DNA from 3 places in the Streptomyces sp. NPDC058001 genome. Region 1 is predicted to be linked to each of the others. Evidence: riboswitches for the same ligand, from Rfam matches in the RefSeq annotation. Region 1 holds a riboswitch; each other region holds the start of a gene.
What was found. A riboswitch is a leader RNA that binds a small molecule or an ion and turns the genes downstream of it on or off. The one in region 1 is predicted to bind cyclic di-AMP.
Positions count from the first base shown of each region.

Region 2: another riboswitch for cyclic di-AMP. It lies ahead of ACFVT5_RS10010 (transglycosylase family protein); the one in region 1 lies ahead of ACFVT5_RS01520 (NlpC/P60 family protein).
Region 3: another riboswitch for cyclic di-AMP. It lies ahead of ACFVT5_RS19835 (M23 family metallopeptidase); the one in region 1 lies ahead of ACFVT5_RS01520 (NlpC/P60 family protein).

Region 1 is NZ_JBHVQT010000001.1:311,505-321,269, forward strand. Features, by position in the region: gene ACFVT5_RS01495 (PspC domain-containing protein) at 1-251, shown strand, start outside; gene ACFVT5_RS01500 (LuxR C-terminal-related transcriptional regulator) at 248-961, shown strand; gene ACFVT5_RS01505 (NlpC/P60 family protein) at 979-2,016, opposite strand; gene ACFVT5_RS01510 (hypothetical protein) at 2,362-2,715, shown strand; gene ACFVT5_RS01515 (hypothetical protein) at 2,746-3,357, opposite strand; gene ACFVT5_RS01520 (NlpC/P60 family protein) at 3,369-4,577, opposite strand; cyclic di-AMP (ydaO/yuaA leader) riboswitch at 4,584-4,758, opposite strand; gene pcrA (DNA helicase PcrA) at 4,973-7,519, shown strand; gene ACFVT5_RS01530 (M23 family metallopeptidase) at 7,581-9,206, opposite strand; gene ACFVT5_RS01535 (esterase/lipase family protein) at 9,443-9,765, opposite strand, start outside.
Region 2 is NZ_JBHVQT010000004.1:49,504-59,268, reverse strand. Features, by position in the region: gene ACFVT5_RS10045 (N-6 DNA methylase) at 1-44, shown strand, start outside; gene ACFVT5_RS10040 (hypothetical protein) at 310-1,017, shown strand; gene ACFVT5_RS10035 (protein kinase) at 1,047-2,558, shown strand; gene ACFVT5_RS10030 (SurA N-terminal domain-containing protein) at 2,747-3,406, shown strand; gene ACFVT5_RS10025 (nucleoside triphosphate pyrophosphohydrolase) at 3,566-4,546, shown strand; gene ACFVT5_RS10020 (cytochrome P450) at 4,543-5,811, shown strand; gene ACFVT5_RS10015 (transglycosylase family protein) at 5,987-6,955, shown strand; cyclic di-AMP (ydaO/yuaA leader) riboswitch at 7,120-7,322, shown strand; gene ACFVT5_RS10010 (transglycosylase family protein) at 7,326-8,036, shown strand; gene eno (phosphopyruvate hydratase) at 8,331-9,611, shown strand; gene ACFVT5_RS10000 (septum formation initiator family protein) at 9,746-9,765, shown strand, end outside.
Region 3 is NZ_JBHVQT010000007.1:393,208-402,972, reverse strand. Features, by position in the region: gene ACFVT5_RS19850 (DNA topoisomerase (ATP-hydrolyzing) subunit A) at 1-738, opposite strand, end outside; gene ACFVT5_RS19845 (M16 family metallopeptidase) at 1,080-2,537, shown strand; gene ACFVT5_RS19840 (M16 family metallopeptidase) at 2,561-3,928, shown strand; cyclic di-AMP (ydaO/yuaA leader) riboswitch at 4,153-4,323, shown strand; gene ACFVT5_RS19835 (M23 family metallopeptidase) at 4,337-5,143, shown strand; gene ACFVT5_RS19830 (GntR family transcriptional regulator) at 5,426-6,121, shown strand; gene ACFVT5_RS19825 (HPr family phosphocarrier protein) at 6,342-6,623, opposite strand; gene ACFVT5_RS19820 (GNAT family N-acetyltransferase) at 6,841-9,765, shown strand, end outside.

The DNA.
Region 1 (9,765 bases):
CCGCCAAGTACGGTGGCGAGGGCGGCGCCGTACAGGTCTTCGCCGAGGTCGAGTCGGACACCGTCTTCGTGTCGGTACGCGACCGAGGCCCCGGCTTCGATCTGGACGCGGTACCCGCCGACCGCATGGGCGTACGAGAATCGATCATCGGCCGTATGCAGCGCAACGGCGGCACGGCCCGGCTGCGCGCGGTGCCCGACGGCGGTACGGAGGTCGAGCTGACCATGGAGAGGGCGGAGACAACGTCATGAGCGACGCGACCGGCGTGACCGACACGACAGGCGCGAGCGAGCCGGTGGGGCGGCGGGCGCGGGTCGTCCTGGTGGACGACCACCGCATGTTCCGTACCGGGGTCCAGGCCGAGATCGGACAGACCGACCGTACCGGTGTGGAGGTGGTCGGCGAGGCCGCCGACGTCGACCAGGCCGTCACCGTCATCACCGCCACCCGGCCCGAGGTCGTCCTCCTCGACGTACACCTGCCCGGTGGCGGTGGCGTCGAGGTGCTGCGCCGGTGCGCGCCGCTGATGGCGGACCCCGAGCAGCCCGTACGGTTCCTCGCGCTGTCCGTGTCGGACGCCGCCGAGGATGTCATCGGGGTGATCCGGGGCGGGGCCCGGGGCTATGTCACCAAGACGATCACCGGTACGGATCTCGTCGACTCGATCTTCCGGGTGCAGGACGGCGACGCGGTGTTCTCGCCCCGCCTCGCCGGATTCGTGCTCGACGCCTTCGCCTCGACGGACGCGCCGCCGGTGGACGAGGACCTGGACCGGCTCACCCAGCGGGAGCGGGAGGTACTGCGGCTCATCGCGCGCGGGTACGCGTACAAGGAGATCGCCAAGCAGCTCTTCATCTCCGTCAAGACGGTCGAGTCCCATGTCTCGGCGGTCCTGCGCAAACTCCAGCTCTCGAACCGCCATGAACTGACCCGGTGGGCGACGGCACGGCGACTGGTCTGAGGGCGCCTTTGCTTGGCCTAGGCGACGCGGGCCGCTCCGGCGAAGGGCATCTGGTCGACCGGCGCGAGGCGCACGGGCGCGCTCGGGTTGGGGGCGTGGATCATCTGCCCGTTGCCGACGTAGATGCCGACGTGGCTGATGCCGGAGTAGAAGAACACCAGGTCGCCGGGCTGGAGTTGGGCGCGTGAGACCCGTGGTCCTGCGTTGATCTGGGCGTACGTGGTGCGCGGCAGCGCGACGCCCGCCGCGCGGTACGCGGCCTGGGTGAGGCCGGAACAGTCGAAGGCGTTCGGCCCGGCGGCGCCCCAGACGTAGGGGCTGCCGAGGGCGGCGTAGGCGTAGGAGACGGCTGCGGCGGCACGGGAGTTGGGGGCGGAGGCGCCGCGCTCGCTGGACCGGGAGGCGCGGGGAGTGCTGTCCGCTGTGTCGATGACACGGGTGCGCTGGTCGGCGGTGAGTTGATCGAGGAGCCGCTTGGCGTCGGCGAGCTTGCCGGTGACGGTCTTCTTGTGGGCCCGGAGTTGGGCCTGACGTTCGGCGAGGTGGGTGCGTTCGTCGGCGGCCCTGGCGCGTAGCCGTTCGATCTCGGCGAGGTCCTGGCGGACACCGGTGACGGCGTGCGCCTGGCGGTCGCCGATGCGTTCGGCGAGTGCCGCGCCCTCCAGGTACTGGTCCGGGTCGGCGGAGAGCGCGAGTTGCACGGAGGGGTCGAGGCCGCCGGTGCGGTACTGGTCCTTGGCGACCGAACCCAGCGCGTCGCGTGCCGTGTTGAGCTTCTCCGTCCTGCGGGCGGCCTCGTCCTGCAACGCGGCGTACGCCTTTCCGGCCGCGTCCGCCCTCTCCTTGGCGCCGTTGTACTTCTCGGTGGCGACCTCGGCCTCGTGGTACAGCTTGTCGACCTTGGCCTTCACCTGGGCCGGGGTGAGTCCGGGTTCGGCGTGGCCGGTGCCGTCGAAGGCGGTTGCCGTGGCGGCGCCGGCGAGGGCGAGCGTCGCGGCGCCGCGGACGGTGCGCCCACCGAGGGAACGCTGCCGGGGTCTCCGATGCGCGGCCACGGAGTCACGTCCTTTCCTGATCCGGTACCGGCGGGTGCCGGTCACCTGACGCAGGACGCTATGCGGCAAGGCGACGGGTTGGTGCCCCCATGCAAGAAACTGCCCGCCCACTCACCCCAGGGCGATCACATGGGACCACCCGTAACCCACGGGGGCCCTCTTCGCTCCCCACTCCGACCGATCCCCACGTTCCCCGCACGCACAGCGGGTCTCTTTGCTACCCCTTCGTTCGTCGGGTCTTGGAGTTCCTGGAGGACCGTGACTGCGACGGCTCCCCTGAAGAGGTGTGCTCCGACGGGACCCCGGGCGCCGGCACGGGGAAGGGGCCGGGCTAAGGTCCGGGGTATGGACGTAGTCATCCATCTCTTCGTCGGTCTTCACATCATCGGCATAGCCTCCCTTCTGGGTGGATTTCTCACCCAGATGAAGGCCATGGGCTCCGGCACCGCCCGGTTCAGCCCCGCGATGCTGCACGGCGCCCTGACCATGCTGGTCACCGGCGTCGCCCTGGTCGGTCTCAACCAGGCCGACGACAACACCGTCAACAACATCAAGATCGGCGTGAAGCTCGCCCTGCTGATCGTGATCCTGGGCCTCGTCTACGTGAAGCGTGACGAAGAGACCGTCGACAAGGGCCTGTTCGCCACCGTGGGCGGCCTGACGACGGCGAACATCTTCATCGCGGTCCTCTGGACCTGAGTCCCGAGGGCCTCAGCCGAACCGGGCGCGTCAGCCGAACCAGGCCACCAGCCGTACCCGTTCGTCCCCGTGCCCGGCGGCAAGCCCCCGCATCGCCGTCCACACCGGCCCCCAGCGGCCCCCGTCCGGTGGCGCGAGCATCCGTGCCGTGAGGACCACCGGCCGGTACACCGCGCCGTCCCGCCGTACCTCGCCACCCGCGGGCCACTCCGGCGGCGCCGGAAGCACCGACCCGCCGAAGATGTCCGCCGCCGCCTCGGACAGCTCGGGCGTCACCGCCACGACCTCGTCCAGGACCAACGTCCCGTCCCGCCCGGGTCGCCAGGCGCCCACCCAGGACCAGGCGGGCGCGTCGGCGAGCGGCGCGTCCCAGTCGACGGCGGCGACCTCGGCCCAGGTGGCGTAGGTATGGCTGTGCGTCCAGTCGCCGGTACCGGTCTCCCGTACCGGGGCCGAGACGTCGTCGGGTAGACCCCGGTAGGGGAAGAGCGGCCGGTCCACGCCCCACGCCCCGCTGACCCCGAAGAGGCAGTCCCACGCGTCGTGGTCCCGGCCGAGACCGAAGTCGGCCAGGTCGTTCGCGACCTCCCACCGCCCGCGCGCCGTACGGATCTCGATCGCGCCGTCGATATCGGTGCCCATGAGAGGGGCCGTTACGCCGGGCGCACCACGCTGTGGATGGGCATGTAGTAGATCGACTCGACGCGTACGTTCGCACCCGGCTTCGGGGCGTGGATCATCTTGCCGTCGCCCGTGTAGATGCCGACATGGCTGATGTCGTCGTAGAAGAAGACCAGGTCACCGGGGCGGGCGTCGGCCGTCGACACCGTCGTACCCACCTTCACCTGGTCCCAGGTGGTCCGCGGCAGTGTCACACCGGCCGCCTTCCACGCGGCCTGCGTGAGACCCGAGCAGTCGTACGAACCGGGCCCCGTGGCCCCCCACACATACGGCTTGCCCAACTGGGCCTCGGCGAAGGCGATCACCTTGGCGGTCTGCGTGGACGCACCCGCCGATGTGCCGGAGCCAGAGCCAGAGCCAGTGCCAGAGCCAGAGCCAGTGCCAGAACCGGAGCCGGAGCCGGTGCCCGTGCCGGACCCCGTACCCGACGAAGAGTCCTGCGCCGCCGCCTCCTGCCGCTTCTTCTCCTCCGCCGCCTGCTTCCGCGCCAGTTCCTCCGCCTTGCGGCGCGCCTCCTCCTGCTTCTTCTTCTCGATCGCCGCCAGCCGCGCCTTCTCCTCGGCGGTCAGCTTCGACAGCAGATCACGCGCCTCGCCCAGCTTCGTCTGCACATCCTGCTTGCTGCTGCGCAGCGCCGTCTGCGAGGTCGTCAGCTTCGTCAGGCTCTTCGCCGCCTGCTCCCGCTTCTTGGCCGTCGCGACCTGCTGCGTCTGGTACTCGTCGACGACCTCCTTCTGCCGCTCGGTGAGCCGTGACGACAGTTGGCGCTGGTCGAAGTAGTCCTGCGGATTGTCCGCGAGCAGCAGGGTCGCCGTGTCCGAGACCGCGCCGGTGCGGTACTGCGCGGCGGCGAAGGACCCCATGGCCCGCCGTGCCTCGTTCAGTTTCTCGGTGCCGCGCGCCACCTGGTCGAGCAGGCCGTCGACCTTCCTCTTCTGCTGGGTGGTGCGCTCCTTGGCCCCGTTGTACTTCTCGGTGGCCACGCCGGCCTCGTGGTAGAGGTCGTCCACCTTGCGCTGGACCTCTTCGAGGCTCGGCTTGTCGTTCACGGGCGCGGCCTGCGCGCTCTGCGACAGGAGGGCGACGGAGGTCAGGGCCGCCGTCGTGATCCCGAGGGCGGGGGATGTACGGAGCCCGGCGACACGTGTGCCCGGCTGCCGTTCTCTGCGGTGCGACGCCAACGGACGCGCTCCTTCCGTGGACCGCCTACCGGGTTAGCTGTCGGGTTCGGGCGGGTGGTTCGGAAGGCTGCCCTACGGCTCCGTACGCCTGTCACGGGTACGGGACCGATTCACCCCAGGTACTGAGTGGGTCCCCGGCTCCGGCTGCCTCGCGGCGCACCGGATTGAGCGGAGGCCACCCGTCCCGGCGTCGTTCGCCGGCGGGGGTCGGGTCGCCTGCCCGGCACGCTAGCCAACTCCTGTGAAGCCTGTGAAGGTTGATGTGCGATATGCCCGATACATTTTCGTGACTTTCTCACTGGGTGAGCGGACGGATTCGCTCCGTTTATGGTTCGGGGCCCAAGGAGGGGGAACCGGGACCGGTTGTCGGTGGGGCGGCCTAGACTCGGGAGGCGATGAGCAGCCTCTTTGACGACAGCTTCCTGGCGAACCTCAAGGCGCCCCGCGCCGCCCATGAGGACCACCCGCCCCGCTCCGACGACCTGGCGCCCCATGAGGACCCGGGGGCCCATGAGGACCCCGAGCACCAGGCCCCGGAGGAGATTCCGGACGATCTGTTCGGCGGGAAGTTCGACACACCGCCGCCCCGGGACGCGTACTACCGGGACGGCGCCCCGCGCCCCGTCCTGGACCCGGCGGCGCTGCTCGACGGGCTGAACGAACAGCAGAGGGCCGCCGTAACCCACGCCGGTTCACCGCTGCTCATCGTGGCCGGCGCCGGCTCCGGCAAGACCCGGGTCCTCACGCACCGCATCGCGCATCTGCTCGCCGAGCGCGGGGTCCACCCGGGCCAGATCCTCGCGATCACCTTCACGAACAAGGCCGCCGGCGAGATGAAGGAGCGCGTCGAGCACCTGGTGGGACCGCGCGCCAACGCGATGTGGGTGATGACCTTCCACAGCGCGTGTGTACGGATACTGCGCCGCGAATCCAAGAAGCTCGGGTTCACCTCGTCGTTCTCGATCTATGACGCGGCGGACTCCAAGCGCCTGATGGCCCTGGTCTGCCGCGATCTCGACCTGGACCCCAAGCGCTATCCGCCGAAGTCGTTCAGCGCGAAGATCTCCAACCTGAAGAACGAGCTGATCGACGAAGAGGACTTCGCCGGTCAGGCCAGCGACGGCTTCGAGAAGACCGTCGCGCAGGCGTACGCGATGTACCAGTCCCGGCTCCGCGAGGCCAACGCCCTCGACTTCGACGACCTGATCATGACGACGGTCAATCTGCTGCGCGCCTTCCCGGACGTCGCCGAGCACTACCGCCGCCGCTTCCGGCACGTCCTGGTCGATGAGTACCAGGACACGAACCACGCCCAGTACTCGCTCGTACGCGAACTGGTCGGCACCGCCGCGCACCCGGTGGATGTACCGCCGGGCCCGGACGACCTGCCGCCCGCCGAGCTGTGCGTCGTCGGTGACGCGGACCAGTCCATCTATGCGTTCCGTGGCGCCACCATCCGCAACATCCTCCAGTTCGAGGAGGACTACCCGGACGCGACCACGATCCTCCTGGAGCAGAACTACCGCTCCACGCAGACGATCCTCAGCGCGGCCAACGCCGTCATCGAGCGCAATGAGGGCCGTCGCCCCAAGAACCTCTGGACCAACGCCGGCGCGGGCGCCCAGATCACCGGCTATGTCGCCGACACCGAGCACGACGAGGCACAGTTCGTCGCCGACGAGATCGACCGGCTCACGGACGCGAGCGAGGCGAAGGCGGGCGACGTCGCCGTCTTCTACCGCACCAACGCCCAGTCCCGTGTCTTCGAGGAGATCTTCATCCGGGTCGGCCTTCCGTACAAGGTCGTCGGCGGCGTCCGGTTCTACGAGCGCAAGGAGGTCCGGGACGTCCTCGCGTATCTGCGTGTCCTGGCCAACCCGGAGGACTCCGTTCCGCTGCGCCGTATCCTCAACGTGCCCAAGCGGGGCATCGGCGAGCGCGCCGAGGCGATGATCGACGCCCTCGCGCAGCGCGAGAAGATCAGCTTCCCGCAGGCACTGCGCCGCGTGGACGAGGCGTACGGCATGGCGGCCCGCTCCACCAACGCCGTGCAGCGGTTCAACACCCTCATGGAGGACCTGCGCACCATCGTGGAGTCCGGCGCCGGTCCTGCGACGGTCCTGGAGGCCGTACTCGAACGCACCGGGTATCTGGCCGAGTTGCAGTCCTCGACCGACCCGCAGGACGAGACCCGCATCGAAAACCTTCAGGAACTCGCCGCCGTGGCACTGGAGTTCGAGCAGGAGCGCGGGGAGGCCGAGGGAGCGGCAGCCGCCGGTATCGCGGGCACGCTCTCCGACTTCCTCGAACGGGTCGCGCTTGTAGCGGACTCGGACCAGATCCCCGACGAGGACGACGGCTCCGGGGTCATCACCCTGATGACCCTGCACACCGCCAAGGGCCTCGAATTCCCGGTGGTCTTCCTCACCGGCATGGAGGACGGCGTCTTCCCGCACATGCGTGCCCTCGGCCAGACCAAGGAACTGGAAGAGGAACGCCGCCTCGCGTACGTCGGCATCACCCGCGCCCGTGAACGGCTCTACCTCACCCGTTCCGCGCTGCGCAGCGCCTGGGGCCAGCCCTCGTACAACCCGCCGTCACGGTTCCTCGAAGAGATCCCGGACACCCATCTGCGATGGAAGCGGAAGGGTGGCTCGGCCCCGATGTCCGCGTCGGGTCCGGCCGCCGGTATCGCGGGCTCGCTCTCCTCGACCCGGTCGCGCACGGCCGCTTCGGGTTCCTCGGGCTTCGCCACGCGCCGAGCGATGGAGAAGCCGGTCGTCGCCCTCGCGGTGGGTGACCGCGTGACACATGACCAGTTCGGCCTGGGCACGGTGGTCGGAGTCAAGGGCACGGGGGCGAACGCCGAGGCGACGGTCGACTTCGGCGAACCGAAGCCGAAGCGGTTGCTGCTGCGGTATGCGCCGGTGGAGAAGTTGTAAGGGAAACCTTATTCAGCCCGGCCGGCGTTTGAGGCCACCGTAAGGCGCCGCCGGGCAACCGCTAGGTCGGGTCGATCCCGTGGCTGCGCAACCACGGCAAGGGATCAATCGCGGCACCGCCCCCGGGGCGGACCTCGAAGTGCAGGTGCGGCCCCGTGGACTTGCCGGAGTCCCCGGAGTAGGCGATGACGTCGCCCGCCTTCACGGTGCCGCTCATGATCTTGTACGTGGAGAGATGGCAGTACCACGTCTCGGTACCGTCCGCGGCGGTCACGATCGCCATCGTGCCGTAGGCGCTGTTCAGTTGGGTGCGTACGGTGCCGTCGGTCGCCGCCATCACGGGGGTGCCGTAGGAGACGGGGAAGTCGATACCGGTGTGCAGGGACATCCAGTTGGCGCCGGCCTGCCCGAAGTAGGCGCTGAGACCCTGCTGTTTGACCGGCAGCATGAACTTGGGCCGCAGCCGCTCCTTGCGCGCCGCTTCCTCCGCCGCCTCCTTGCGGGCCTGTTCCTGCTTGGCCTTGAGGTCGATGCGCTCCTGCGTACGGCTGGCGCGATCCGCGAAGTCACCGGCGTCCGCCGACAGGTTCGCCAGTTGGGTGTCCAACTTGCTGTTCGCGACGGACGGCTCCACGGCGGTCGGATCCGGCGCCGCCGCCGAGGTGTCCTTGTCCCCGTTGTCGGTCATCCCGACGGACGCGGCGGCGATTCCGGCGACGCCCATCACACACGCGGACGGCACCGCGACGGTGAGCAGCGCGGAACGCTTCGCGGGGGAGCGGCGACGGGCGCGGGAGCGGGATCGGGGCGCCGGGTGATGCAACGGGACGACGGTTTCGTCCGGGTGGTCGTGCTCGTGCTCGTGGTCCTGGTCGTATGCGCGGTCGTACTCGTACTCGTGCTGGGCGTCCGGCTCGCCGTCGGGTTCGTCCTCGGCGTAGGACGCCGGTTCGTCGTACGGGGCCGACTCCTCGTAGGGCGCGGCCTCTTCGTACGGTGTCCCGTTCTCGTACGTCGCCGCCGGGGTCTCGTACGACGGTGAACTGCCGTCGGAGTTCCACGCGGTGGCGTCATAGGCGCCGGTGTCGAAGGTCTGCGTCTCGAAGGTCTGGGCCTCGAAACTCTGCGCTTCGAAGGTCTGGGTCTCGAAGGTCTGGCCCTGGAACGTCTGCGTCTGCGGCTGCGTCTGGAAAGCCTGCGCGTCGAAGGCGTTCGGCGCCGCGAATTGCTGCGCGTCCCACTGCCCGGAGACGTCCGACGGATGCCCCTGCGCGGGGATCCCGCCGAGGTGTTGATACCCGGTCGACTCCCAGACCCCGGTGGTGTCGTAGGCCCCGGTGTCGTACGCGGCGTGATGCTGGGCGGCGTACCCGTCGTAGTTCAGGGTCTGGTGCGTACCGGTCGTGTACTGCGCCCCCGCGGTGGGCCACTGTCCGCTGTCGTACGGGGTGTTCGGCGCCGCTGTGGCGTTGCCGGGCATGTCACCGAAGAGGGGGTCCGACTCGAAGGAGCCGGTGGCCGTCGCGGTCGTCGTCGTGAACGAGCCGGTGCCGTAGGCGTCATAGCCCTCGTACCCCGTGTAACCGCCGTGCTGCGTGCTGTGGTCGTACTGCGCGTAGTGCGCGGAGGCGGTGTCCGGAGTGGGTGCCGGGGGAGTCGCGGTCCCCGACGGGTGAGGGTCGTTCACCAACTTCTCTTTCGCCTCGACAGCAGGAGCTGGGTCTGGGTCCTGACGGCGGCTGCCGCTGAAGTTGCGGTCCCAGGGGGCGGAGCAGTGCGGCGACTGTACCCGGCGGTATGCGGGCGCGACAATCTTCCGCTGGTTTCGCGCTCTCGGGAAACGGGCATTCGGCCGTCTTTCGGCGGACTATGGGCAGAGCCTTGGCCGTGTGTTCGAGAGTCGTTCGAGAAAAGGTGGGGGGATCAGGCGACGGTCAGGCCGCTGGAACTCGAACTCTTTACCGGGCCCTGCCTTCCGCGTCCCGCGCGTGTCCTGGTGTTGGCGGTGGCGGCTGTCCGGGCGACTTCGGTGTGGTGGAGGTCGTGGTCCAGTGCCTGGCGGATTCCGGCGGCGACCGCCGGGTGCACGGGGAGCGCGAGATGGCCGATGCCGGTGACCCGGACGTTCTCCGCGACCAGGTCCGGGTGCTCCAGGGATGCCGTCTCCAGCGGTTCCATCCAATGGTCGAGGTCGCTCCAGAAGCTGACGAAACGCGTCCGGCACTCCGGCGCGGGCTCGGCCAGCT
Region 2 (9,765 bases), on a different contig from region 1:
GTATGCACGACGGCCTCACGGACGGCACGGTCACGCCCGACTGAGCCCTCGACCGAATCCCCGACCGTGCCCCCGCCCAAGCCCTCGACCGCCCCCGCCGGGCACCGTCACCGGACCCGGCCAAACGGACCCGTGGCCTCCGGGAACTGCGGGGAACGGGCGGGCGTGATCAGTACGGCAACGGTTCGGTACCACCCGGGACCGCATGTCCGAGTCGGCCTATACGCTCGGACTCCGCACCGCACGTCCGACCACGAACAGGTGCCCCGTCGCGCGACCTCGGGGCACCCGACACCTTACGGAGCAGCCATGCACGGCCACGGCCTCGCGCCGCCGCAGCGCCGCCCCTCGACCGCGCTGCTGGTGGTCCTGCGGGTGATCTTCGTGGCGCTCGCGCTGGGGAGCATCGGCTTCCTGGCCTGGGGCACGATGCTGCGGATCGCGATCGTGACCCGCAAGCGGCGGGACTGGGTCCTGTTCTTCGCCTCGCTCGCGGCGCTCGTCGCCGCCTTCGGGCTCCTCGTCGCGGACGGCACCGACGACCTCAGCACCTGGCGCGGCGACGCCGGTATGGGCCTCCTGCTGCTTTCGGCGTTCGGCGGCGCGGTCTACTTCCTGTACTCGGACTTCCACCACTTCCGGGTGCCCCCGCTGCCGTACGGAGTAGTCCCGCTGCCGCCCGTGCCGGGCCCGATATCGCCGACGGCGGGGTACGGCTACCCGCAGCAGCTCGGCACCCCGCCCCCGGTCGCCGTTCCGCCACCCCTCCAGCAGCAGATCCGGCAGTCCGGCGGGCAGCCGGTGCCCGGTACGCCCCCGCCCTTCGCGGCGCCGCACTTCGCCACGCCCCCGCCCATGACCCCGGCGCCCGTCCCGCAGCCCCCACCGCAAGCGCAGCCGCAGCGGCCCGCGCCCGCGCGGATCGACCAGGTCCGCGCGGAGCTGGACGAGTTGAGCGACTATCTGCGCAACCAGGACCGTGACCAGAGCGGCGGCGGGCAGGAGGGCGGCCGGTGACCGCGCGCGTCGTCGCCGAGCGGTACGCCCTGTCCTCGCTCATCGGCCAGGGCGGCATGGGCCAGGTCTGGACGGCCTACGACCAGCGGCTCGACCGCCGCGTCGCGGTCAAGCTGCTGCGCCCCGACAAGGTCGCGGGCCCCGACAGCCAGGACGCCGACGAACTGCGCCGCCGCTTCGTGCGCGAGTGCAGGGTCACCGCCCAGGTCGACCACCCCGGCCTGGTCACCGTGCACGACGCGGGCAGCGACGTCGAAGAGCTGTATCTCGTCATGCAGTTCGTGGACGGCGCCGACCTCTCCGACCATCTCGCCGAACACGACCCGTACCCGTGGCAGTGGGGTGTCGCCGTCGCCGCGCAGCTGTGTGCCGTGCTCTCCGCGGTGCACGCCGTCCCGATCGTGCACCGCGACCTCAAACCGCGGAACGTGATGGTGAAGCAGGACGGCACCGTCACCGTCCTCGACCTCGGTGTCGCCTCCGTCATGGACACCGACACCACCCGCCTCACGCACACCGGATCCCCCATCGGCAGCCCCGCGTACATGGCGCCCGAGCAGGCCATGGGCGGCGCGGTCGGCCCGTACACCGATCTGTACGCGCTCGGGGTGCTGCTGCACGAACTGCTCAGCGGGGACGTGCCGTTCGCCGGGTCCACCGCGCTTGGCGTCCTGCACCGCCATCTCTACGAGCCGCCGCTGCCCGTGCGCCGGCTGCGGCCCGAGGTCCCCGACGCCCTCGAATCGCTGGTCCTGCGGCTCCTCGCCAAGGACCCGCAGCACCGCCCGGCCAGCGCCCAGGAGGTGTACGAGGAGCTGTTGCCGCTGCTCCCCGCGCGCGGCACACCCACCCGCGGCCCGCTCGACCCCACGCGCCCGTTCCTGCGCCCGCACGCCCCCTGGCCCGACCGCGCGGTCACGCCCGCGCCGCGCCCCGAGGCGGCGGTCGCCCCGCCCGCCGGGCGCCCCGACGTCGCCGCCGCCGTGGACGAGGTCAAGCGGCTGCTCGGCGAGGGCCGCATCACGCAGGCCGTCGACATCCTCGGCGCGATCCTCCCGGCCGCCGCCACCCAGCACGGCGAGCACTCGCCGGTCGTCCGCACCCTGCGCAAGCAGTACGCGGCCACGCTGATGGACGACGGCCAGTACCGGCGCGCCCTGCCCGAGCTGCGCCGCCTCGCCGACGAGCGGGCCGCCGAGTCAGGGCCGGCCGACCCGCAGTCGCTGCGCTTCCGGTACGACGCGGCGCAGTGCCTCGAACAGCTCGGCGAACCGGCCGCCGCGCTCACCGAGTACCGGGCGCTGCTGCCGTACTACGAGAACCGGTACGCGGAGAATCCGTACACCGCCGCCGACCCCGATCTGCCGCTCGACATCCGGCGCCGGATCGGCCATCTGCTGCTCGCCCTCGGTGACCGGGCCGCCGCGCACGACACGCTGGTGCGGCTGCTGCACGACGCCGAGCGACTGCACGGACCGAGCCATCCGCTGCCCGCGGAGGTCCAGCGGACACTGCACTGGCTGGGGCAGGTACGGGGGTAGGTGTGCGGTCCGGTACGGGATGCTGTGGGGGGCTGTGTCGGGCGTGCCCCGGATCGTCCCGCCTCGTTGGTGGGGTCAGTGTCGAAACTGTGCTGCCGAATCAGTGGCCGAGATCGCGGCCACTGCCTACCATCGATCACCGCAAGACTTTGTGCACCGACGCACAATCTCGCCGCCGGGAGGCTCCTTTGCACCGCCGCCGTCGCACCGCAGTCACCGTCTCCGCCGTCGCGCTGATCGCGGGGGCCCCACTGCTGACCGCCTGCGGCGGCGACGCGCATCCGGGCGCGGCGGCCGTCGTCGGCGGGCAGCGCATCACGGTCGCGCAGTTGGAGAGCCGCGTGGACGAGGTGCGGACCGCGCAGCGAAACGTCACGGCGAACCAGGAGCAGTACGACCAGGTGGTCGCCAAGTCCGGCGGGCTGACCCGGTCCACGCTGCACACGATGGTCCTCGACCAGGTGCTGGACCGCGCCGCCAAGGACGCAGGCGTCAGCGTCTCGCGCAAGGAGATCCAGGCGGTGCGCGGCAACCTGGAGAAGCAGGCGGGCGGCCTCAAGGCCCTGCAAACGGCCTGGTTGCAGCAGTACAACGTGCCGCCGTCGCGACTGGACGACAACCTGCGCACCGAGGTCGAGGCCCAGAAGCTCGCCCAGGCGCTCGGCATCGACATGAACACCACCGAGGGCCAGGCGGTCTTCTGGAACGCCCTGAGCAAGGCGTCCAAGCAACTCTCGATCGACCTGAACCCCCGCTACGGAGCGTGGGACGTCAAGAAGAGCGGCCGGGTGGACACGAAGACGCCATGGCTCCACGAGGTGACTGCGTCGCAGCCGACACAAGCGTGACGCCGGGGGCGCCCTGACCGGTTCCCCGGTCCGGGTGGGCTTGGCACCGCCGGTATGCCACGCGGTGGCTTGGCGCCGCCGCGGCGGATGTGAAGGGCGGGCCCTTCACACAACCCACCCGCAGGGGTCGTCCGTGGTGGTGGGTTGTACGTTCGAGCTGTGAATGTATCTGGTGCTGTTGGTCCCGGTGGGCGGGTTGTTCTGTTGACCACCAGTCATCGGGTTGCCCCCGGGCTGCTCTCCTGGGACGCCTGGCAGGTGTTGCACGGTGCCGATCAGGTGCTGTGTCGGGATCCCGGGCATCCTCAGCTTCCGTACCTTCGCGAGGCGGGCGTCACCGTCGACCTGGTCTCGCCGTCCGCGCAGGACCTCGCCGACATCGGCCCCCGGACCGTCGTCGTCCTGGCCGGTGCCGACGGTGAGTCCCGGCTCACCGATGGACTCGCCCGGCTCGCCGGTTCGGGGCGGGTCGCGATGCCCGATCTGGAGCTGCTGCCCGCCTCGTACGACCTGCCGGGCGCCCGGCTCCTCGACCTGGTCCAGGTCATGGACCGGATCCGCACCGAGTGCCCCTGGTCCTCGCGGCAGACGCACGAGGGCCTGGCGAAGTACGGGATCGAGGAGGCGTACGAACTGGTCGAGGCCATCGAGGACGGCGACCGCGACGAACTGCGCGAGGAACTGGGGGACGTCCTGCTCCAGGTCGTCTTCCACGCGCGGATCGCCGAGGAGGGCGGCCCGGACGAGGGCGACGAGCCCTTTTCCATCGACGACGTCGCCGCCGGTATCGTCGCCAAGCTGATCCACCGCCACCCGCACGTCTTCGGCGACGCCACCGCCGAGACCCCCGAGGACGTCAAGGAACACTGGCTGCGCACCAAGGCCGAGGAGAAGCAGCGCGACTCGGTGACCGACGGGGTGCCGCTGGGACAGCCAGGGCTCGCACTCGCCGCGAAGCTGGCGTCCCGCGTCCGTACCGCGGGCCTGGAGGTACCGGCGCCGGCCGGTGAGGGCATCGGGTACGACCTGCTCGCCATGGCGGTCCGCGCGGAGGCGGACGGCGTCGACCCCGAGGCCGCGCTGCGGGCCGCCGCCCGTGCCTACCGCGACGCGATCCGCGCCGCCGAGATCCCCCGGTGACCGACGCCGCACCGGAACTCTTCAGCTGGGAGTTCGCCACCGACCCGTACCCGGCGTACGCCTGGCTCAGGGAACACTCGCCCGTGCACCGCACCCGACTGCCCAGCGGAGTCGACGCGTGGCTCGTCACGCGGTACGCGGACGCCAGACAGGCGCTCGCGGACCAGCGGCTGTCGAAGAATCCCGTGCACCACGCCGAGGACGCCCCGGGCAAGAGCAGGACCGGCATCCCCGGTGAGCGCAGCGCCAATCTCATGACGCATCTGCTCAACATCGACCCGCCGGACCACACCCGGCTGCGGCGCCTGGTGTCGAAGGCGTTCACGCCGCGCCGGGTCGCCGAGTTCGCGCCCCGGGTACGGGAGTTGACGGATCAGCTGATCGACGGCTTCGCGGAGCGGGGCAGCGCCGACCTCATCCACGAGTTCGCCTTCCCGCTCCCCATCTACGCCATCTGCGATCTGCTCGGCGTCCCCCGCGAGGACCAGGACGACTTCCGCGACTGGGCGGGCATGATGATCCGTCACGGCGGCGGCCCGCGCGGCGGTGTCGCCCGGTCCGTGAAGAAGATGCGCGGCTATCTCGCCGACCTCATCCACCGCAAGCGGGAAGACCTGGGCGAGCAGGGCGACGACGACCTCATCTCCGGGCTCATCCGCGCCTCGGACCACGGCGAGCACCTCACCGAGGACGAGGCGGCGGCCCTGTGTTTCGTGCTGCTCTTCGCCGGTTTCGAAACGACGATCAACCTGATCGGCAACGGGGTCCATGCCCTGCTGCGCAACCCCCCGCAGAGGGCGCTGCTCCAGGAAAGCCTCGCGCACGGTGACACGGGACTCCTGGAGACCGGGATCGAGGAACTCCTGCGCTACGACGGGGCGGTGGAACTCGCCACCTGGCGGTACGCCACGCAGAGCCTGCGGATCGGGGGACAGGAGATTCCGCAGGGCGATCCCGTCCTGGTCGTCCTCGCGGCGGCCGACCGCGACCCCGAGCGCTTCGACGCACCGGACACCCTCGACCTCGCCCGCCGCGACAACCCGCACCTCGGATACGGGCACGGCATCCACTACTGTGTCGGCGCCCCGCTGGCCCGTCTGGAGGGCCGTACCGCCCTCGCGACCCTGCTGCGCCGCCTGCCCGATCTGCAACTCGCCGTGGAACCGGCCGACCTGAGATGGCGTGGGGGACTCATCATGCGCGGATTGCGTACCTTGCCCGTACATTTCACGCCCCGCGCGCCGGAACCCCCAGTGATCCCGTGAACCCACAGTGATCCCCGTGAACCCACCGTGAACTGACGATCCGTCACGTCTGTGACTTTCATGTGATCTGCGCTGCATCGACTTGTGACCAGCGTTCGAATCCGGCTACGTTCACGTCGACTCGGCGGTCCCCATGTGCCGCAGTCGGCCCAGTTGTCCCACGAAAGGCCACCGCATGCTCTCCGGGAACGGTCGTCACCGTCGCCCCCGCCAGGCGCCTGCCCTGGTCGTCGCGGCCGGAGTGACAGGCTCCGCCCTCGCCATCCCGCTGCTCGGCGCGACCGGCGCGCACGCCGCCGACGGCGCCGCCTGGGACCGGCTCGCGGAGTGCGAGAGCGGCGGCTCCTGGAGCGCCGATCACGGTAACGGGTACTACGGAGGATTCCAGTTCGCGCAGGAGACCTGGGAGGACTTCGGCGGTCTCGATTACGCGCCCCGCGCGGACCTGGCCAGCCGCTCCCAGCAGATCGCGGTCGCCGAGCGCGTCCTCGCGGTGCAGGGTCCGGACGCCTGGGTGAGCTGCGCCCCGATCGCCGGGCTCACCAAGGGCGGTGCGAAGGCGGACGTCGACCCGGGTGCGGCTCCCTCGGGGGCGCCGGGCAAGAGTTCCGGTTCGGCGAACGGCACCACGAAGCCGGGCAACTCGTCAGATGCGAAGAAATCGCCGGTTCCCTCCACCTCGCCCGATTCGTCCCCCACGTCCGACGGCTCCACTCCTTCCAAGGGGAAGAACCAGGACTCCACCGGCAAGACGGACAAGTCGACCGACCCCACCACCAACCCCACCAAGTTGGATGAAAACGCGGCCAGTTCCGGCAGTGGCGCGTCCGGCGACTCCTCGGCCACCGGCCGCCATCGCGGCGACGAGGCCGACGAGGGCACCGAGGACGCTGCCGCATCCCGCGCCGACGACTCCGCCGGCCGGCACGCCTCACGCGGCGAGGGTGAGCGCGGCGCGGCGGACGGCACCTACACCGTGCGGCCCGGCGACAGCCTCTGGGGCATCGCCGACAGCCATGACCTCAAGGGTGGATGGTCCGCTCTCTACGCCGGCAACAAGTCGACCGTCGGCACCGACCCGGACCTGATCCTGCCAGGCCAGAGCCTTGAACTTCTTCCCGAATCGGACACCGCACAGCGGTAGTTCGGGCCTAATGTCCGATTTGGCGAGAGTGAGAGATGGGTCTCACCGGCCTCGATCGGCTTTGAAAAAGGGCCGTTCGCATGTCTACCGTCAGGATCGCTCGCCACAGCGGGCACCGAGGGCCGTCACGCCGAATCCTGCCGACGGCCGTTCGGGAACAGTCGTCGCGTCAAGCGCCGTAGGCAGGAGCGGGGGACCCAAGGTAAGTGCCGGGCGAGGCCGCCGGCGGAGTCGCAGCAGCACCGCGACTCCGTGAGAGCGACCGCCGACCGGCTAGGGGTGAAGTCGTGCGCCAGGGGCGCACGGCCGGGCAACTCACACGGCCCGAACCCGACAGCTCACCTCGCAGGCGTCGGTGAGGGGATCTCTCATGCTGTTTTCCGGCAAGGGCAAGCACCGTCGCCCGACCACTCTCGACCGCACCACCCGTGCCGTCACGCTCGCCGGTGTCGCCGGCGCGGCCGTCGCCGCCCCGCTGATCGCGTCCGGCACCGCCTCCGCCGCCACGGCCTCCGAGTGGGACGCCGTCGCCCAGTGCGAGTCCGGCGGCAACTGGTCCATCAACACCGGCAACGGCTACTACGGCGGCGTCCAGTTCTCGGCCTCCACCTGGGCCGCGTACGGCGGCACCGCCTACGCGTCGACCGCCAACCTGGCGTCCAAGGCCCAGCAGATCGAGATAGCCGAGAAGGTACTCGCCGGACAGGGCAAGGGTGCCTGGCCGACCTGTGGCGTGGGCCTCTCCAACACCTCGTACAACGGCGGTTCGGGCAGCACGCAGCCCGCCCAGCCGGCAAAGCCCGCCCAGCCGTCGCAGGAGCAGAGCGCCCCGGCGCAGAGCCAGAGCGACCGCGCGTCCCGCTCGCAGGAGCGCACCGCCCCGAAGACCGTCGAGACCCCGACCGGCAAGACGGTCAAGAAGGGCAACGGCGAGTACAAGGTGAAGAAGGGCGACACGCTCAGCGGCATCGCCCAGGCGCACGGCGTCAAGGGCGGCTGGCAGGCGCTGTTCAAGGCGAACGACGACATCATCGACGACGCCGACCTGATCTACCCGGGCCAGCAGCTCCACCTGAGCTGACCCGAGACCGTACGGACCTCAAGGTCACACAGACCCGAGGTTCCGAGGTCCCTCACCGAAACCGCCCTCTCTCCCAGGGCCGCCCCGTTCCGGCGCGTGTACCCCCGTACGCGCCGGGGCGGGGCTCCGGTTTGTTTCGTTCAGAAACAATTTGCTCTCGGTTCTGTCCAGGAGGTGGGCGGCGGACTGGCCGATGCCCCCGGGCCCGTTAGGCTCATGTCCGCGAGGCCACGCGGCCCCGTGTACCCGCGTCACATCGTGTACCCGCGTCACATCCCATAAAAGGAGATGCTCGTGCCGTCCATCGACGTCGTCGTAGCCCGGGAAATCCTGGACTCCCGAGGCAATCCCACGGTCGAGGTCGAGGTCGGCCTCGACGACCTCAGCACGGGTCGTGCCGCCGTCCCCTCCGGTGCGTCGACCGGAGCGTTCGAGGCCCTGGAGCTTCGCGACGGAGACGCCAACCGCTACGGCGGCAAGGGTGTCGAGAAGGCCGTACTCGCCGTCATCGAGCAGATCGGCCCGGAGCTGGTCGGGTACGACGCCACCGAGCAGCGCCTCATCGACCAGGCGATGCTCGACCTGGACGCCACGCCGGACAAGTCCTCGCTCGGCGCCAACGCCATCCTCGGTGTCTCGCTCGCCGTCGCGCACGCCGCCGCCGAGGCGTCCGACCTGCCGCTCTTCCGCTACCTGGGCGGCCCCAACGCGCACCTGCTGCCGGTGCCGATGATGAACATCCTGAACGGCGGCTCGCACGCCGACTCCAATGTGGACATCCAGGAGTTCATGATCGCGCCGATCGGCGCGGAGTCCTTCTCGGAGGCGCTGCGCTGGGGCACCGAGGTCTACCACACCCTCAAGAAGGTGCTGAAGACCAAGGGCCTGGCCACCGGACTCGGCGACGAGGGCGGCTTCGCGCCGAACCTCGGCTCCAACCGTGAGGCGCTCGACCTCATCCTGGAAGCGATCAAGGAGGCCGGTTACGTACCCGGCCAGCAGATCGCCCTCGCGCTCGACGTCGCCGCCTCCGAGTTCTACAAGGAGGGCAAGTACCTCTTCGAGGGCAAGGAGCGCTCCGCCGCCGAGATGACGGAGTACTACGAGGAGCTGGTCGCGGCCTACCCGCTCATCTCCATCGAGGACCCGCTGTTCGAGGACGACTGGGCCGGCTGGCACGTCATCACCGAGAAGCTCGGCGACAAGGTGCAGCTCGTCGGCGACGACCTGTTCGTCACCAACCCGGAGCGCCTCGCCCGTGGCATCGAGGAGAACTCCGCGAACGCCTTGCTGGTCAAGGTCAACCAGATCGGTTCGCTGACCGAGACCCTGGACGCCGTCGAACTGGCCCAGCGCAGCGGCTTCAAGTGCATGATGTCGCACCGCTCCGGCGAGACCGAGGACGTCACCATCGCCGACCTCGCCGTCGCCACCAACTGCGGCCAGATCAAGACCGGCGCCCCGGCCCGCTCCGAGCGCGTCGCCAAGTACAACCAGCTCCTGCGCATCGAGGAGATCCTCGACGACGCGGCCGTGTACGCGGGCCGCAGCGCCTTCCCGCGCTACAAGGGCTGACCAAGGGCTGATCAGGGGCCGGCCCTCCTCCGGGCGCTGCTTCCCCGGTTGCTCACCCCGGCCTCCGTACGTCCCCGCACCCGGTCCCGTACCGTGTGCGGGGACGTACGTACATGACGGGGAGGCGGGACACGATGGCCGTCAAGGACCGGGA
Region 3 (9,765 bases), on a different contig from region 1:
CGTCTCGTACGCGTCCTTGATGCCGGACAGGCCCACGACCCGGCCGCCCGTGGGGAGGTCGGGCCCCGGGACGTACCGCATCAGGGTCTCCAGGTCCGCGCCCGGGTGCCGGATGAGGTGCCGGGCGGCGGCGATGACCTCGCCGAGATTGTGCGGCGGCATGTTCGTCGCCATGCCGACGGCGATGCCCGACGAGCCGTTCACCAGGAGGTTCGGGTACGCGGCCGGGAGGGCGACCGGCTCCTGCTCCTGGCCGTCGTAGTTCGGCGAGAAGTCGACCGTGTCCTCGTCGATGGACTCGGTCATCAGCGAGGTGGCGTCGGCCATCCGGCACTCGGTGTACCGCATCGCGGCCGGCGGGTCGTCATTGCCGAGGGAACCGAAGTTGCCGTGGCCGTCGACGAGGGGCAGGCGCATGGAGAACGGTTGCGCCATGCGCACCAGCGCGTCGTAGATCGACGCGTCGCCGTGCGGGTGGAGCTTGCCCATGACCTCGCCGACGACGCGCGCGCACTTCACATAGCCGCGGTCGGGGCGCAGGCCCATCTCGTTCATCTGGTAGACGATGCGCCGCTGTACCGGCTTCATACCGTCGCGGGCGTCGGGCAGCGCGCGGGAGTAGATGACCGAGTATGCGTACTCAAGGAAGGAGCCCTGCATCTCGTCGACGACGTCGATGTCGAGGATCTTCTCCTCGAAGTCGTCGGGCGGCGGGGTCTTCGTGCTGCGGCGGGCCATCGCGCTGCGGCTCCTTCACACTGTGCCGGGGCATGGAACGGAATCGGATGCGGACCATTGTGGACCGCCCCACTGACAACGCCGACCGCGACCCGTCCGTTGGACGTGCCAGGAGGTCGCACGACCCGACGATCCGCCGGCCCGGAGACCCCCGTATCGGCCCCGGTCACACCCCGGTCACACTCGGGTCGGACCCTGGTCCGGCCGTACCGTACGGGAGACCGCTGCTCGCTCTCGGCGTAGCCCGGCCGGGAACTTCGCCAGGTGTCAGCACGCTTGCATACAGTGGCAGGACTGGCACGCAATCTTGAGTTTTCGCGATCGAAGGGACGTACATGCCCATGGGTCACACGGCCACCCAGGCCGGTTCCGGCGGCCTGACAGCGACCGAGCACCGCCTGGCCAACGGCCTGCGCGTGGTGCTTTCCGAGGACCACCTGACCCCGGTCGCCGCGGTCTGCCTCTGGTACGACGTCGGCTCGCGCCACGAGGTCAAGGGACGCACCGGCCTTGCTCACCTTTTCGAGCACCTGATGTTCAGGGGCTCGCGCCAGGTGCACGGCAACGGTCACTTCGAGCTGGTGCAGGGTGCCGGAGGCTCGCTGAACGGCACCACCAGCTTCGAGCGCACCAACTACTTCGAGACCATGCCCACGCACCAGCTGGAGCTCGCGCTGTGGCTGGAGGCCGACCGCATGGGCTCCTTGCTCGACGCGCTCGACCTGGAGTCCCTGGACAACCAGCGGGCCGTCGTCAAGAACGAACGCCGCCAGAGCTACGACAACGTGCCCTACGGCACCGCGTTCGAGAAGCTGACCGCGCTCTCGTTCCCGCAGGGGCATCCCTACCACCACACGCCGATCGGTTCCATGGCCGACCTGGACGCGGCGACCCTGGACGACGCGCGGGCCTTCTTCCGCACGTACTACGCGCCGGACAACGCCGTCCTGTCGGTCGTCGGGGACATCGACCCGGAGCAGACGCTCGCCTGGATCGAGAAGTACTTCGGCTCGATCCCCGTCCATGACGGCAAGCCCGCCCCGCGCGACGGCGGTCTGCCCGACATCGTCGGCGAGGAACTGCGCGAGGTCGTCGAGGAAGAGGTCCCCTCGCGCGCGTTGATGGCCGCCTACCGGCTGCCGGAGGACGGTACGCGCGCGTGCGACGCGGCCGACCTGGCGCTCACCCTCCTCGGCGGCGGCGACTCCTCGCGTATCTACAACCGCCTGGTACGCCGTGACCGTACCGCCGTGGCGGCCGGGTTCGGGCTGCTGCGCCTCGCGGGCGCGCCGTCCCTCGGCTGGCTGGACGTGAAGACCTCCGCCGACGTGGAGGTCCCCGTCATCGAGGCCGCCGTGGACGAGGAGCTGGCCCGCTTCGCCGCCGAAGGCCCGACGCCCGAGGAAATGGAGCGTGCGCAGGCCCAGTTGGAGCGCGAGTGGCTGGACCGGCTGGGCACGGTCTCCGGACGCGCGAACGAACTGTGCCGGTTCGCGGTCCTGTTCGGCGACCCGCAGCTCGCCCTGACGGCCGTCGAGCGGGTCCTGGACATCACCGTGGACGAGGTCCAGGCGGTCGCGAAGGCCCGTCTGCGCCCCGACAACCGCGCGGTGCTGGTCTACGAGCCCACAGAGGCCACCGAGTCCACAGAGGCCACAGAGGCCGCTGAGGCCACAGAGGCCACAGAGGCCGCTGAGGCCACAGAGGCCACAGAGGCCGCTGAGGCCACAGAGGCCACAGAGGCGACTGGCCAGAACGCCGGCGACACCGACCAGACCGCAGAGGAGGCGGCCAAGTGACCGAGGCCCAGCCCACCGTGACCATGGAATTCCACCCCCAGCCGCAGGCCGGCGAGGCCAAGCCGTGGGCCTTCCCGGCCCCCACGCGCGGGACCCTCGGCAACGGCCTGACGGTCCTGCGCTGCGACCGCCCCGGCCAGCAGGTCATCGCCGTCGAGGTGCTGCTCGACAGCCCGCTGGACGCCGAGCCGAGCGGGCTCGACGGCGTCGGTACGATCATGGCGCGGGCCTTCTCCGAGGGCACCGACAAGCACTCGGCCGAGGACTTCGCCGCCGAGCTGGAGCGCTGCGGCGCGACGCTCGACGCGCACGCCGACCACCCGGGCGTACGCCTGTCCCTCGAAGTCCCCGTCTCCCGACTGCCGAAGGCACTCGGGCTGCTCGCGGACGCCCTGCGCGCGCCCGCGTTCGCCGACAGCGAGGTCGAGCGGCTCGTCCGCAACCGCCTGGACGAGATCCCGCACGAGACCGCCAACCCGGCCCGGCGGGCCGCGAAGGAACTCTCCAAGGAACTGTTCCCGGCGGCCTTGCGCATGTCGCGTCCGCGCCAGGGCACCGAGGAGACCGTCGCCGCGATCGACTCGGCCGCCGTCCGCGCCTTCTACGAGAAGCACGTACGCCCCGCGACAGCCACCGCGGTGGTCGTGGGCGACCTCGCGGGCACCGATGTGGACGCGGTTCTCGCGGACACCCTCGGCGCCTGGACGGGCGGCACCGCGCAGCCGCGTCCCATGCCGCCGGTGACCGCCGACGACACCGGCCGTGTGATCATCGTGGACCGGCCCGGCGCCGTGCAGACGCAGCTCCTCATCGGGCGCGTCGGCGCGGACCGGCACGACCGCGTATGGCCCGCGCAGGTCCTCGGTACGTACTGCCTGGGCGGCACCCTCACCTCGCGCCTGGACCGCGTCCTGCGCGAGGAGAAGGGCTACACCTACGGCGTGCGCGCGTTCAGCCAGGTGCTGCGTTCCGCGGCGGACGGCACGGGCGCGGCGATGCTCGCCATCTCCGGCTCCGTGGACACGCCGTCCACCGGCCCCGCGCTCGACGACCTGTGGAAGGTGCTGCGCACCCTCGCCGACGAGGGGCTCACGGACGCGGAGCGGGATGTCGCCGTGCAGAACCTGGTGGGCGTCGCGCCGCTCAAGTACGAGATGGCGGCGTCCGTCGCGGGCACGCTGGCCGACCAGGTCGAGCAGCACCTCCCGGACGACTTCCAGGCGGAGTTGTACCACCGGCTCGCCGCGACGGGCACCGTGGAAGCGACGGCGGCCGTCGTCAACGCGTTCCCGGTGGACCGGCTCGTGACCGTGCTGGTGGGGGACGCGTCCGAGATCGAGGAGCCCGTCAAGGCCCTCGGTATCGGCGAAGTCACCGTCGTCCACGGCTGATCGGCGTACCGCGCGCGTGAGGACCCTGATGACTCCCGAGGCGACTCCCGAGCCACCGGGGTCCTCGGGGTCCTCGGGGTCCTCATATGTCCGAAATGGCAAGGACGTTGGTGTCTGACCTGTGGCATGCGCTACAAAAGCGGTGATCCGTTTGTTGATTGGCAGATGTCCCCTTTAGCGTCGGTCCGGCTGTTCGTCGGGCAGTACGCCACGGCCGTGGCACCGGACAGTCATCGCCGAGTCCCCGTACGGCGCGAGCCAGGGGAGCCGGGGACCCACACCATGTCCCCCGGGGTGAATCGGACGCCCGGCGCGCGCACGCGCGCAGGGGGCCCGTAGGAGACCTTCCTGCTCCGAACCCGTCAGCTAACCCGGTAGGCGAGAAGGAAGGAAAGGATCAGCCACTTCATGGCGTTCACTCGCGCCACCGGCACTCGCCGTGCCACCGGGAAGCACCGCCGTCCCAGCCGTCTCACCCGCACCACCGTGAGCGTGGCCGGCGTCGCCGCCCTCACCACCACCGGCGTCATCGGGAGCCTCGCCGCCCCCGCACTCGCCGCCGACGACTCCCTTCCCGCTGACACCGGCCTCACCCAGGCCGTCGCCATCGGCACCTCGCTCGCCGAGAAGATCGACGAGCAGGCCGCGGCCCAGCGTCAGGCGGCCGACGAGGCCGCCGCCAAGCGTCAGGCGGAGGCCGAGGCGAAGAAGACAGCCGCCGAGGAGAAGCGCAAGGCCGAGGCGAAGGCCAAGAAGGAACGCGAGGCCAAGCAGCGCGCCGCGCGTGAGGCCGAGCGCAAGCGACTGACCGCCTATGTGACCCCGATCGCCGGTTCGTACGTGTCGACCGGCTACCAGTCGGGCGGCTCCGTCTGGTCGTCCGGCAGCCACACCGGCGTCGACTTCCACGCCGCCTCCGGCACCCCCGTACGCGCGGTCGGCTCCGGCACGGTCGTCGAAGCGGGCTGGGGCGGCGCCTACGGCAACAACATCGTCATCCGGATGCACGACGGCACGTACACCCAGTACGGCCACCTGTCGTCCGTCGGCGTCTCCGTCGGGCAGACCGTGACACCGGGCCAACAGATAGCCCTCTCGGGCGCCACCGGCAACGTCACCGGACCGCACCTGCACTTCGAAGCCCGTACGAGCCCGGAGTACGGCTCCGACCTCGACCCGGTCGCGTACCTCCGGGCACACGGCGTCAGCCTCTGAAGCCGGCTTCTGGAGCCCGCCTCCGAAGCCCCTGAGCGAACCTGCGAAGTCTCCGGCGCGGATCTGACGCGAGCCCCCCGGCGCAGACCTGACCGGTGACCGCCACAGAACGTCCCGAAAGCCCCGGCCCATGCCGGGGCTTTCGGCGTTCCGCACCCCCGCTTGTCCAAAAAATATCCCCGGGATCCGGTCCACCGTCGGAAATTCAGGCACCCTGCAATAGAGTCGCAGAACAGGTGTCGATCGACCGCGTTTCGCGGGGATTAAGGCGGAGGTCCGGTCATGCGCATTCCCGCGCACTCGGTATGCACGGCCATCCGGGACGACATCGTCAGCGGCGCGCACGCGCGGGGCAGCCGGCTCACCGAAGAAGTGCTCGCGCGCCGCTACGGAGTCTCGCGGGTCCCCGTACGCGAGGCGCTGCGGACCCTGGAGGCCGAGGGTTTCGTCGTCACCCGGCGGCACGCGGGCGCCTGTGTCGCGGAGCCCACCGAGCAGGAGGCGGCCGACCTCCTGGACATCCGGGTGCTCCTCGAACCGCTCGGCGCGGCGCGTGCGGCACAGCGCCGCACGGAGGCCCATCTCAAGGTGTTGCGCGGCCTGGTGAGGCTCGGTCAGGAGCGGGCCAGGAGCGGGACCAGCGAGGATCTGCGCTCGCTCAGCGGCTGGTTCCACGAGACGCTGGCCCAGGCGTCCGGCAGCCAGGGCCTCACCGCGCTGCTCACCCAGCTCAGGCACAAGATCGCCTGGATGTACACCGTCGAGCCCTCGGCGCACCCCGCCGACGCGTGGTCGGAGCACGGCGCGATCGTCGATGCGGTGGCCCGGGGCGACGGCGAGCGGGCGCGGGCACTGATGACCGTGCACACGGAGCGCTCGGTCCCGTCACACCGGTGGCGATTCCCGGGACGTACCGCACTCGGCGACCGCGTGAGGACCTCGCAACATGCCGTAAACACGGCAAGCGCCTGCCAGTAACAAAGGGGCCGTATACAAAGAGAGGGAAATTCGAGGAGGCGGCTTTGTGCTGCCCTTATTTCCATATTCCCGTATCCCGTATTTCGCGGGTGCACGATATTTCGCGGCCCCGAAGTTGGGGGTCGCGCGCTTACGTGGCGGCAAAGAAAAGTGGTGGTGTCCGCCGAAGCGACGCACACCACCACCCGAATTGACGCACACCCACCCGAATCACGGGACCTCAGACGGTCTCGGGAAGCTCCTCAAGACCCTCGGAGACCAGCTTCGCGAGCCGGTCGAGCGCGGCGTCCGCGCCATCGGCTTCGGAGGACAGGACGATCTCCTCGCCGCCCTGGGCACCCAGACCCAGGACCGCGAGCATGGAGCCGGCGTTGACCGGGTCGCCGCCGGTCTTGGCGATCGTCATGGGGACGCCGGCGGCCGTGGCCGCGCGGACGAAGATAGAGGCGGGGCGGGCGTGAAGGCCCTCCGCCCAGCCGACGTTGACGCGGCGCTCAGCCATGTGATGCTGCCCTTCAGATGTCTCATGGTTGTCTAGACCAGTGTCCCATACCGCCGGACGTGACCCGTTCCGACCCGGGCAGAACCCGGACGCCACCGGGACCGCACCAGGATGCCACCGGGACCGCACCCGGCCGCCGACCGCACCGAACGGCAGCCCTCGCGATCCCCTCAGCCTGCCCCGCACCTTCCGGTGCCGCGACCCGTACGCTGGCCCCATGCGGAACCCGGACGACCGGCATACGTACCCCTCGCACTGGGAGGCGGACGTGGTGCTGCGTGACGGCGGCACCGCGCGGATCAGGCCCATCACCGTTGATGACGCCGACCGGCTGGTCAGTTTCTACGAGCAGGTCTCGGACGAGTCGAAGTACTACCGCTTCTTCGCACCGTACCCACGCCTGTCGGACAAGGACGTTCATCGCTTCACCCACCACGACTTCGTGGACCGGGTGGGACTCGCGGCCACGGTGGGCGGCGAGTTCATCGCCACCGTACGCTACGACCGCATCGACGCGAACGGCCTCTCCGCCACCGCGCCCGCCGACGAGGCGGAGGTCGCCTTCCTGGTCCAGGACGCGCACCAGGGCCGTGGCGTCGCCTCCGCGCTGCTCGAACACATCGCGGCCGTCGCCCGTGAACGGGACATCCGCCGCTTCGCCGCAGAGGTACTGCCCGCCAACAACAAGATGATCAAGGTGTTCACGGACGCCGGGTACCAGCAGAAGCGCAGCTTCGAGGACGGTGTCGTCCGCCTGGAGTTCGACCTCGAACCCACCGAGGCGTCGGTCGCCGTGCAGCGCGCCCGCGAGCAGCGCGCCGAGGCACGGTCCGTGCAGCGGCTGCTGCGGCCGGGATCGGTCGCCGTGATCGGCGTGGGGCGGACCCCCGGCGGCGTCGGCCGCAGCCTCCTGAACAACCTCGTCTCCGGCGGCTTCACAGGGCGCCTGTACGCCGTCAACAAGGCGTTTCCCGACGACCTCACGGAACTCGACGGGGTGCCCGCGCACCGCTCGCTGCCGGAGATCCCGGAGAGCGTCGACCTCGCCGTGGTCGCCGTGCCCGCGCCGCAGGTGCCCGAGGCCGTCGACGCGTGCGGGGCGCACGGGGTGCGGGGGCTCGTCGTGATCTCCGCCGGATACGCGGAGAGCGGCGACGGGGGCAGGGAACGGCAGCGCGCACTGGTACGCCAGGTCCGCTCCTACGGCATGCGCCTCATCGGTCCCAATGCCTTCGGCGTGATCAACACCGCCCCTGGGATCCTCCTCAACGCGTCCCTCGCGCCCGAGTTGCCGCGCGCGGGACGGATCGGCCTGTTCGCCCAGTCCGGCGCCATCGGTATCGCCCTGCTCGCCCGGCTGCACCGGCGCGGCGGGGGAGTGACCGGCGCCATGGGTGTGTCGACCTTCGTCGCGGCGGGCAACCGCGCCGACGTGTCCGGGAACGACGTGCTCCAGTACTGGTACGAGGACCTGGACACCGATGTCGCCCTCATGTACCTCGAATCCATCGGCAACCCGCGCAAGTTCACCCGGCTCGCCCGGCGGACCGCCGCCGCCAAACCCCTCGTCGTGGTGCAGGGCGCGCGGCACAGCGGTGTCGCGCCCCTGGGGCACGCCGTGCCCGCGACCCGGCTGCCGCACGCGACCGTGTCCGCGCTGCTGCGGCAGGCCGGAGTCGTCCGCGTGGACACCATCACCGAACTGGTCGACGTGGGCCTGCTGCTCGCGGGCCGGCCGCTGCCGCGCGGGCCCCGCGTCGCGATCCTCGGGAACTCCGAGTCGCTGGGGCTGCTCACGTACGACGCGTGTCTCGCCGAAGGGCTGCGCCCGCTGCGGCCCCGGGATCTGACCACGGCGGCGACTCCCGGGGACTTCCATGACGCGCTGTGCGAGGCGTTGGCGGACCGGGCGTCCGACGCGGTGGTGGTGACCGCGATGCCCCGGGTGGGTGAGGGCGTGGACGGTGTGGTCGGTGACGAGGAGTTGGCCGACGCGCTGCGGGCTGCCGCCGGGGCGTATCCGGGGAAGCCCGTGGCTGTGGTGCATGTGGAGTTGGGGGGATTGGCGGAGGCGCTTGCCGCGGCGAGCGGGACGGGACCGGAGGCATCGGCCGGAGGGCGCGCGGGTGTGCATCCCGTTGCCCCTCCGTCCGGTACTTCACTGCCATCGGACAGCGGGCTGCCCACGAGAGAAGCGGGGCATGTGCCCGTGACGGAGACCGGCGTGACGGAGACGGACGTGGCGGAGACGGACGTGGCGGTGGATGCCGACGTAAGCGTTTACGTGCGGCTTCCCGCCTATCCCGCCGCCGAGCGGGCCGTTCACGCGCTCGGCGAAGCCGTCAAGTACGCGCAGTGGCGGCGCGATGCCGCCGAACCCGGGAAAGTGCCCGAGTTCGAGGACGTGGACAAAGGCGGGGCCGCCGAGCTGATCGACGGGCTCCTCGCGCGCGGGGACGGTGATCCGCACGGGTTCACGCCGGCCGCCGACGCCACCGGTGAACTGCTCGGACGGTACGGGATCACGGTCCTGCCCACGCTGCCCGCGCCCGACCCCGACGAGGCGGTCCGGGTCGCCGGTGCGCTCGGCTGGCCGGTGGCGCTCAAGACGACCGCCCCGCATCTGCGGCACCGCGCCGACCTCGGTGGTGTCCGGCTCGACCTCGCCGACGAGGACCAACTGCGCCGCGCCTACGCCGAGATGACCGAGACCCTCGGCAGGCCCGACGAACTGCGGCTCGTCGTGCAGGGCATGGCGCCACGCGGTGTGGACACCGTCGTACGGACCGTGATCGACCCCGTCGTCGGAGCGGTGCTCTCCTTCGGGCTCGCGGGAGCCCCCTCTGAGCTGCTGGGCGACACGGCCCACCGGCTGATTCCGGTCACCGACCGGGACGCGCAGTCGATCATCCGGTCGATCCGGACCGCGCCGGTCCTCTTCGGCTGGCGCGGCTCCGCACCGGCCGATACGGCGGCGCTCGAAGACCTGATCCAGCGCGTGTCCCTCCTCGTCGACGAACACCCGGAGGTCGTCGGCGTGACCCTGGAGCCGGTCGTGGTGGCCCAGCACGGACTGTCCGTGCTCGGCGCCTCCGTCCGGCTCGCGCCCCCTCCCGCGCGCGACGACCTCGGTCCCCGCACC